2 regions of the Streptomyces sp. G7(2002) genome follow, and region 1 is predicted to be linked to the other one. Evidence: riboswitches for the same ligand, from Rfam matches in the RefSeq annotation. Region 1 holds a riboswitch; the other holds the start of a gene.

Region 1 (3,370 bases):
GGGGACCCGGTCCTGGTGGTGCTGGCCGCCGCCGACCGCGACCCGGAGCGCTTCGAGGAGCCGGATGTGCTCGATCTGACCCGGCGTGACAATCAGCATCTGGGATACGGGCACGGCATCCACTACTGCCTGGGTGCGCCGCTCGCCCGCCTCGAAGGGCAGAGCGCGCTGGCGACCCTGCTGACCCGGCTCCCCGACATCCGTCTTGCCGCGGAACCTGACGATTTGCGCTGGCGTGGCGGGCTCATCATGCGCGGACTGCGTTCACTTCCGGTGGAGTTCACTCCGGAGCGGCCCTGACCAGCGGTAAAGCGCAATGTGACACAGAGTCAACTGCGTGACCTTTACGTGATCCGCACTACACCGACTTGTGACTACTCCTGACCCCGGCTACCTTTCGACCCGACGATCGACAGGCTTCACTCGATCGGTCGAAGCGGTGATGTGGGGGACCGGTGTAACGGTGCCGCTCGCGTGCGTCGGCCGGCCGGAAGCCCCGTCGAGCAGCTCGAAGAGCTCGTCGAAAAACTCAACCGCCGCGCGAAAGGCATCCGCATGCGTTCCGGGAACGGCCGACATCGTCGACCCCGTCAGGCACCGGCCATCTTTGTCACGGCGGGAGTGACCGGCGCAGGCCTCGCCCTGCCGCTGTTCGCCGCGAGCGGTGCACAGGCCGCCGACACCTCGACCTGGGACAAGGTCGCCCAGTGCGAGAGCGGCGGCGTGTGGAGCGCGGCGTCGGGCAACGGCTACTACGGCGGCCTGCAGCTCACCCAGGAGATGTGGGACAACTACGGCGGCTCGTCCTATGCGTCGCGCCCCGACCTCGCCAGCCGCTCCCAGCAGATCGCGGTCGCCGAGTCGATCCTCGACGACCGCGGGCCGGACGCCTGGCCGAGCTGTGCGGTGAACGCCGGGCTGACCGACGACGGCCGGGCACCGGAGGTCGACCCGGGCAGCACCAGCACCCCGGCGCCCGACCCCTCGGACTCCGAGGGCTCCCTCGACCCCTGGGACACCCCCGGTTCGTCCGACTCCCACGACCGTGCGGACTCCGACGGCAGGAACGACGGGCCGAGCGACGAGCCCAGCGACGAGTCGAGCGGTCTGCCGTCCGACGTGACGCCCTCGCCCGACGCCTCGAAGTCCGACGGGCCCGGCGACTCGTCCGCGAGCCCGGAGCCGTCCGACCCGGCGACGCCCGGCGACAGGGGCGACGACCGGGGCGGCGACCGGGACGAGGGCCCGTCGCAGTCCGCCGACCCGTCCGACGAGCCCTCCGCGGACCCGTCCGACGGTGGCAGCCGCACGGACAGCAGCGGCACCCCGCGCGAGGTGCCCGGCAAGGGCAAGCACCGCGGTGAGGCGGGCGACGGGGACGCCGGTGACGGTGACGACGACGGCCGGTCCGCCGGCGGACGGCACGCCTCGCGCGGCGATGACGCGCACCGCACGGGCCCGGCGGCCGACGGCGACTACACGGTGCGCCCGGGTGACAGCCTGTCAGCCATCGCCACGGCCCACCGGCTGCCCGGCGGATGGGCCGAGCTCTACGACCGCAACGAGGGCGTCATCGGCTCCGACGCGGACCTGATCCAGCCCGGTCAGCAGCTCGATCTCGGGCGGAACGCAGGGTAGTTCGGCACCCTTCGCCCTCTTTTGGGAAAGTGAGACAAGGGTCTCGTTGACTGTGGTGGGGTCCGGGCTGCTCAACCCCGGCATACCGGGCCTCACCTGCGAATATGTAACCAACCCGTGATCAAAAACGGTCAACTTGGTTCAGATGGTGGGGTTTGAACCCCAAGGGGATTACTGCTTAACGTCAGGACCGCTCGCCAAAGCGGGCCCTTCGATCACACGCCGAATCCTGCCGGTGGTCGAAGGCACTTGACGCGCAAGCGCCGAAGGCAGGAGCGGGGGACCCAGGATTTGTGCCGGCCCCGCCCGTGAAAACGGGTCAACCGGCTTGGGGTGAAGCCACGTGCGTCCTGCGCACACGGCCGGGCGACTCATCAGTCCGAACCCGACAGCTCACCTCGTAGGCGTCGGTGAGGAAACGAACGAACCATGCTGATCTTCAAGGGCAAGCACCGTCGTCCCTCCAAGGCCGTCCGCGTCGCCACCCTCGCCGGTGTCGCCGGTGCCGCCGTGGCCGTGCCGCTGATGGGCGCCACCTCCGCCTCCGCCGCCTCCGTCGCCACCTGGGACAAGGTCGCCCAGTGCGAGTCCGGCGGCAACTGGTCGATCAACACCGGTAACGGCTACTACGGTGGCCTGCAGTTCTCCAACTCCAGCTGGGCCGCCGCCGGTGGCACCCAGTACGCGCCGCGCGCCGACCTGGCCACCAAGTCCCAGCAGATCGCCGCCGCCGAGAAGCTCCTCGCCATCCAGGGCCCGGGTGCCTGGTCCTGCGCCGGTGCGGGCAACCTGACCTCCGGTGGCCCGGCCGCCGACGTCGACACCTCCGCGCAGACCAAGTCCGCGCCGAAGCAGGAGTCCGCCAAGCCCGAGGCCAAGAAGGCCCCGTCCGCCTCCGAGGACCGTGCCTCGCGGTCCGCCGAGCGCAAGTCCACGGGCGACGGCAACTACACCGTCAAGGCGGGCGACACCCTCGCCAAGATCGCCAAGGCCCACGGCACCGACTGGAAGTCCGTCTACAAGGCGAACAAGTCGGTCATCGGCGGCAACCCGAACCTGATCATCCCCGGTCAGCAGCTCACCGTCTGAGCCGCTTTCTCACCGGGGCACCGGCGGGCTCGAGCGGCGGGCCCCCTTCCTCCGTGAGACCGCCCCGCCACGGCGCGCCCTTCCCCCCCGGCGCGTCGTGGCGGGGCTTCTCGCATCCCGGGCCACGGGCCCGAGGCGCCCCGGCCGGCGGCAGGCCGCTGACCGGCGCTGTTCAGCAACTTTTCCCGTTCAGTGAACAATGTGCCCAAACGTCCCGTGAACTGGGCCTTTGGGCCTGTTTTCGTCCCACGGAGCGGGCCAAGGGCAGGCGGACGCGCCCGGGGCCGTTAGGCTCATGCGCAGAACGCCAGACACCCACGAAGGAGACAACGTGCCGTCGATCGACGTCGTCGTAGCCCGCGAAATTCTCGACTCGCGAGGTAATCCCACGGTCGAGGTCGAGGTCGGCCTCGACGACGGCAGCACCGGCCGTGCCGCCGTCCCGTCCGGCGCCTCCACCGGCGCCTTCGAGGCCATCGAGCTCCGCGACGGCGACCCGAACCGCTACCTGGGCAAGGGTGTGGAGAAGGCCGTCCTGGCCGTCATCGAGCAGATCGGCCCGGAGCTCGTCGGCTACGACGCGACCGAGCAGCGGCTGATCGACCAGGCCATGTTCGACCTGGACGCCACCGACAACAAGGGC
Region 2 (3,370 bases), 1.8 Mb from region 1:
GACGGTCGACAAGCCGCTCTTCGCCGCGGTCGGCGGACTGACGGTGGCCAACATCTTCATCGCGGTGCTCTGGACCTGACGCACGTCCCCACCACGGCACACCGCGCGGTCCTCGCACTCCGGATCCGGAGGCGACGGCCGCGCGGTGGCGTGTGGGGGGTGACCGTGGGGGGTGGTCTTGTGGGGGAGCGGGCCGGGCGTCAGCCCGGGCGGACACTCCCGTAAATCGGCATGTAGTAGATCGACTCCTCCCGGACGTTGGCGCCCGGCTTCGGAGCGTGGACCATCTTCCCGTTGCCTATGTACATGCCGACATGGCTGATGTCGTCATAGAAGAAGACCAGGTCACCGGGCTGCAGATCCTTGGTGGCCACGCGCTGGCCGATCTTGACCTGGTCCCAGGTGGTCCGCGGCAGATCGACGCCCACCGCCTTCCACGCCGCCTGCGTCAGCCCCGAGCAGTCGTAGGAGGCGGGGCCGGTCGCGCCCCAGACATACGGCTTGCCGATCTGGGCGCGGGCGAAGGCGAGCGCCTTTTCACCCTTGGTGGAGGCCGAGTCACCGGCGGAGTCGCCGCCGGTGGAGCCGCCGCCGGTCCGGTCGTCGGACGAGCCGTCGCCGTCCTGCTGCCGCTGGCGCTCCCGCTCCTGCTGCTTGCGCGCCTCCTCCGCGGCCCGGCGCTTGGCCGCCTCCTCCTTCTGGCGCTCCAGCTCCGCCAGCCGCGCCTTCTCCTGGGCGGTCAGCCGGGACAGCAGCTGACGGGCCTCGGCCAGCTTGTCCTGGACGGAGCGCTTGGACTCCTTGAGGGAGGCCTGCGAGGTCTGCAGCCGCTCCAGGCTGCGGGTCGCCTCGGCACGTTGCTTGGCCGCCTTCGCCTGCTGCTCCTGGTAGTCGGTGACGGCCTGCTTCTGCCGGCCGGACAGCCGCTCCATGAGGTGGTTGCGGTCGACGAACTGCTGCGGGTCCTTGGCCAGCATCAGCTGCGCCGTCGGGTTCATGCCGCCGGTGCGGTACTGCGCCGAGGCGAAGGTGCCCAGCAGCCGCCGGGACTGGTTCATCTTCTCGGCGCGCTGTGCCGCGGCGTCGAGCAGGCCGTCCACGGTGTCGCGCTGTTCGTCGGCGCGCTCCTTGACGGCGTTGTACTTCTGGGTGGCCACCTCGGCCTGGTGGTAGAGATCGTCGACCTTCTGCTTGACCTCTTCGACGGTGGGCTTGGGCGCCCTGGGGGCCGCTTCGGCGGACTGCGAGAGCAGGGTGACCGAGGCGAGGGCGGCGGTGGTGAGTCCGGCCGCCGTACGACGGCCTCCGGGTGAGGCGAGAACGCTGGTGCGCGGCTTGCGATGCGACGCCAAGACCGGCAACTCCTTCCGTGGACCGCCTACCGGGTTAGCTGTCGGGTTCGGGCGGTGTCGCTGACGGAAGGCTTGCCCTACGGTCCGGACGTCCACTGGCGACGGCCGTACGGATCGATTCACCCCGGTGGTGCTGGTGGGTCCCCGGCTCCGGGTGCCTGGGGGCAGTGCCGGACTCGGCGTGGCGGCCCGTGCGGACGCTGTCGTCCACGGGGAGGCGGGCTGCCTGAGCGAGGACGTTAGCCAACTCGTGTGGCTCCTGTGAAGGCTGATGTTCGATATGCCCGAAACCTTTTCGTGACCTGAACGCGATGCGGGTGTTGTGCTGCCAGATGTCGGATTCGGGTAGACGAGGCGCCGCCCGATCTGTGACGGCCCCGGACGTCTGACCTGCCGCGGCGCCACGGCCCGCCCCGCGGACGGCCCGCAATCCGCTACTCCGCGGCGGACTGTCAGTGCGGCGGCCTAGACTCGGTGGGCGATGAGCAGCCTCTTTGACGACAGCTTCCTGGCGGACCTCGGCCACAAGGGCGAGGAGGAGCACCCGCCGCCCCCCGAGGACGAGCACGGTCCGGCCCCGGAGGAGATCCCCGCCGACCTCTTCGGCGGGAGGTTCGACGCGCCCGCCCCCAGGGAGTCGTACTACCGCGACGGCGCCGCCCGCCCGCCCGTCGACGCCGCGGCGCTGCTGGAGGGGCTCAACGACGAGCAGAAGGCCGCCGTGGTGCACACCGGCGGCCCGCTGCTGATCGTCGCCGGCGCCGGCTCCGGCAAGACCCGGGTGCTGACCCACCGCATCGCGCATCTGCTCGCCGAGCGCCATGTCCACCCCGGCCAGATCCTCGCGATCACGTTCACCAACAAGGCCGCCGGTGAGATGAAGGAGCGCGTCGAGGAGCTGGTCGGCCCGCGCGCGAACGCCATGTGGGTCTCCACCTTCCACAGCGCCTGCGTCCGCATCCTGCGCCGCGAGTCCAAGAAGCTCGGCTTCACCTCGTCCTTCTCGATCTACGACGCCGCCGATTCCAAGCGCCTGATGGCCCTGGTCTGCCGTGATCTCGATCTGGACCCCAAGCGCTACCCGCCCAAGTCCTTCAGCGCGAAGATCTCCAACCTCAAGAACGAGCTCATCGACGAGGAGACCTTCGCCGGGACGGCGGCCGACGGTTTCGAGAAGACGCTGGCCGAGGCGTACGCGATGTACCAGGCGCGGCTGCGCGAGGCCAACGCCCTGGACTTCGACGACATCATCATGACGACGGTCAATCTGCTCCAGGCCTTCCCGGATGTCGCCGAGCACTACCGCCGCCGCTTCCGCCATGTCCTCGTCGACGAGTACCAGGACACCAACCACGCCCAGTACACCCTCGTCCGCGAGCTGGTCGGCCCCGCCGAATCCGCCGCGGAGCTCTGCGTCGTCGGTGACGCCGACCAGTCGATCTACGCCTTCCGCGGCGCCACGATCCGCAACATCCTCCAGTTCGAGGAGGACTACCCGGACGCGACCACGATCCTGCTGGAGCAGAACTACCGCTCGTCGCAGACGATCCTGTCCGCCGCCAACGCCGTCATCGAGCGCAACGAGAACCGCCGCCCCAAGAACCTCTGGACGGACGCCGGCACCGGCCCCAAGATCACCGGCTATGTCGCCGACACCGAGCACGACGAGGCCCAGTTCGTCGCCGACGAGATCGACCGGCTGACGGACGCCAAGGACGCCAAGGCCGGCGACGTCGCGGTCTTCTACCGCACCAACGCCCAGTCCCGGGTCTTCGAAGAGATCTTCATCCGGGTCGGGCTGCCCTACAAGGTCGTCGGCGGAGTGCGCTTCTACGAGCGCAAGGAGGTCCGCGATGTCCTCGCCTATCTGCGGGTGCTCGCCAACCCCGAGGACACCGTCCCGCTGCGCCGCATCCTGAACGTTCCCAAGCGCGGTATCGGCGACCGCGCCGAGGCGATGATCGACGCCCTGTCGGCGCGCGAGAAGATCACCTTCCCGCAGGCGCTGCGCCGGGTCG

The links. A riboswitch is a leader RNA that binds a small molecule or an ion and turns the genes downstream of it on or off. The one in region 1 is predicted to bind cyclic di-AMP.
Region 2: it holds a riboswitch for cyclic di-AMP, as region 1 does, so the genes downstream of both, NUT86_RS25190 (C40 family peptidase) here and NUT86_RS16900 (LysM peptidoglycan-binding domain-containing protein) in region 1, are expected to answer to the same signal.

The regions. Positions count from the first base shown of each region.
Region 1 covers NZ_CP102609.1:4,089,872-4,093,241, reverse strand. Annotated here, with positions in the region: gene NUT86_RS16910 (cytochrome P450 family protein) at 1-300, shown strand, start outside; gene NUT86_RS16905 (LysM peptidoglycan-binding domain-containing protein) at 622-1,638, shown strand; cyclic di-AMP (ydaO/yuaA leader) riboswitch at 1,890-2,060, shown strand; gene NUT86_RS16900 (LysM peptidoglycan-binding domain-containing protein) at 2,068-2,727, shown strand; gene eno (phosphopyruvate hydratase) at 3,059-3,370, shown strand, end outside.
Region 2 covers NZ_CP102609.1:5,915,542-5,918,911, forward strand. Annotated here, with positions in the region: gene NUT86_RS25185 (hypothetical protein) at 1-79, shown strand, start outside; gene NUT86_RS25190 (C40 family peptidase) at 201-1,352, opposite strand; cyclic di-AMP (ydaO/yuaA leader) riboswitch at 1,360-1,529, opposite strand; gene pcrA (DNA helicase PcrA) at 1,834-3,370, shown strand, end outside.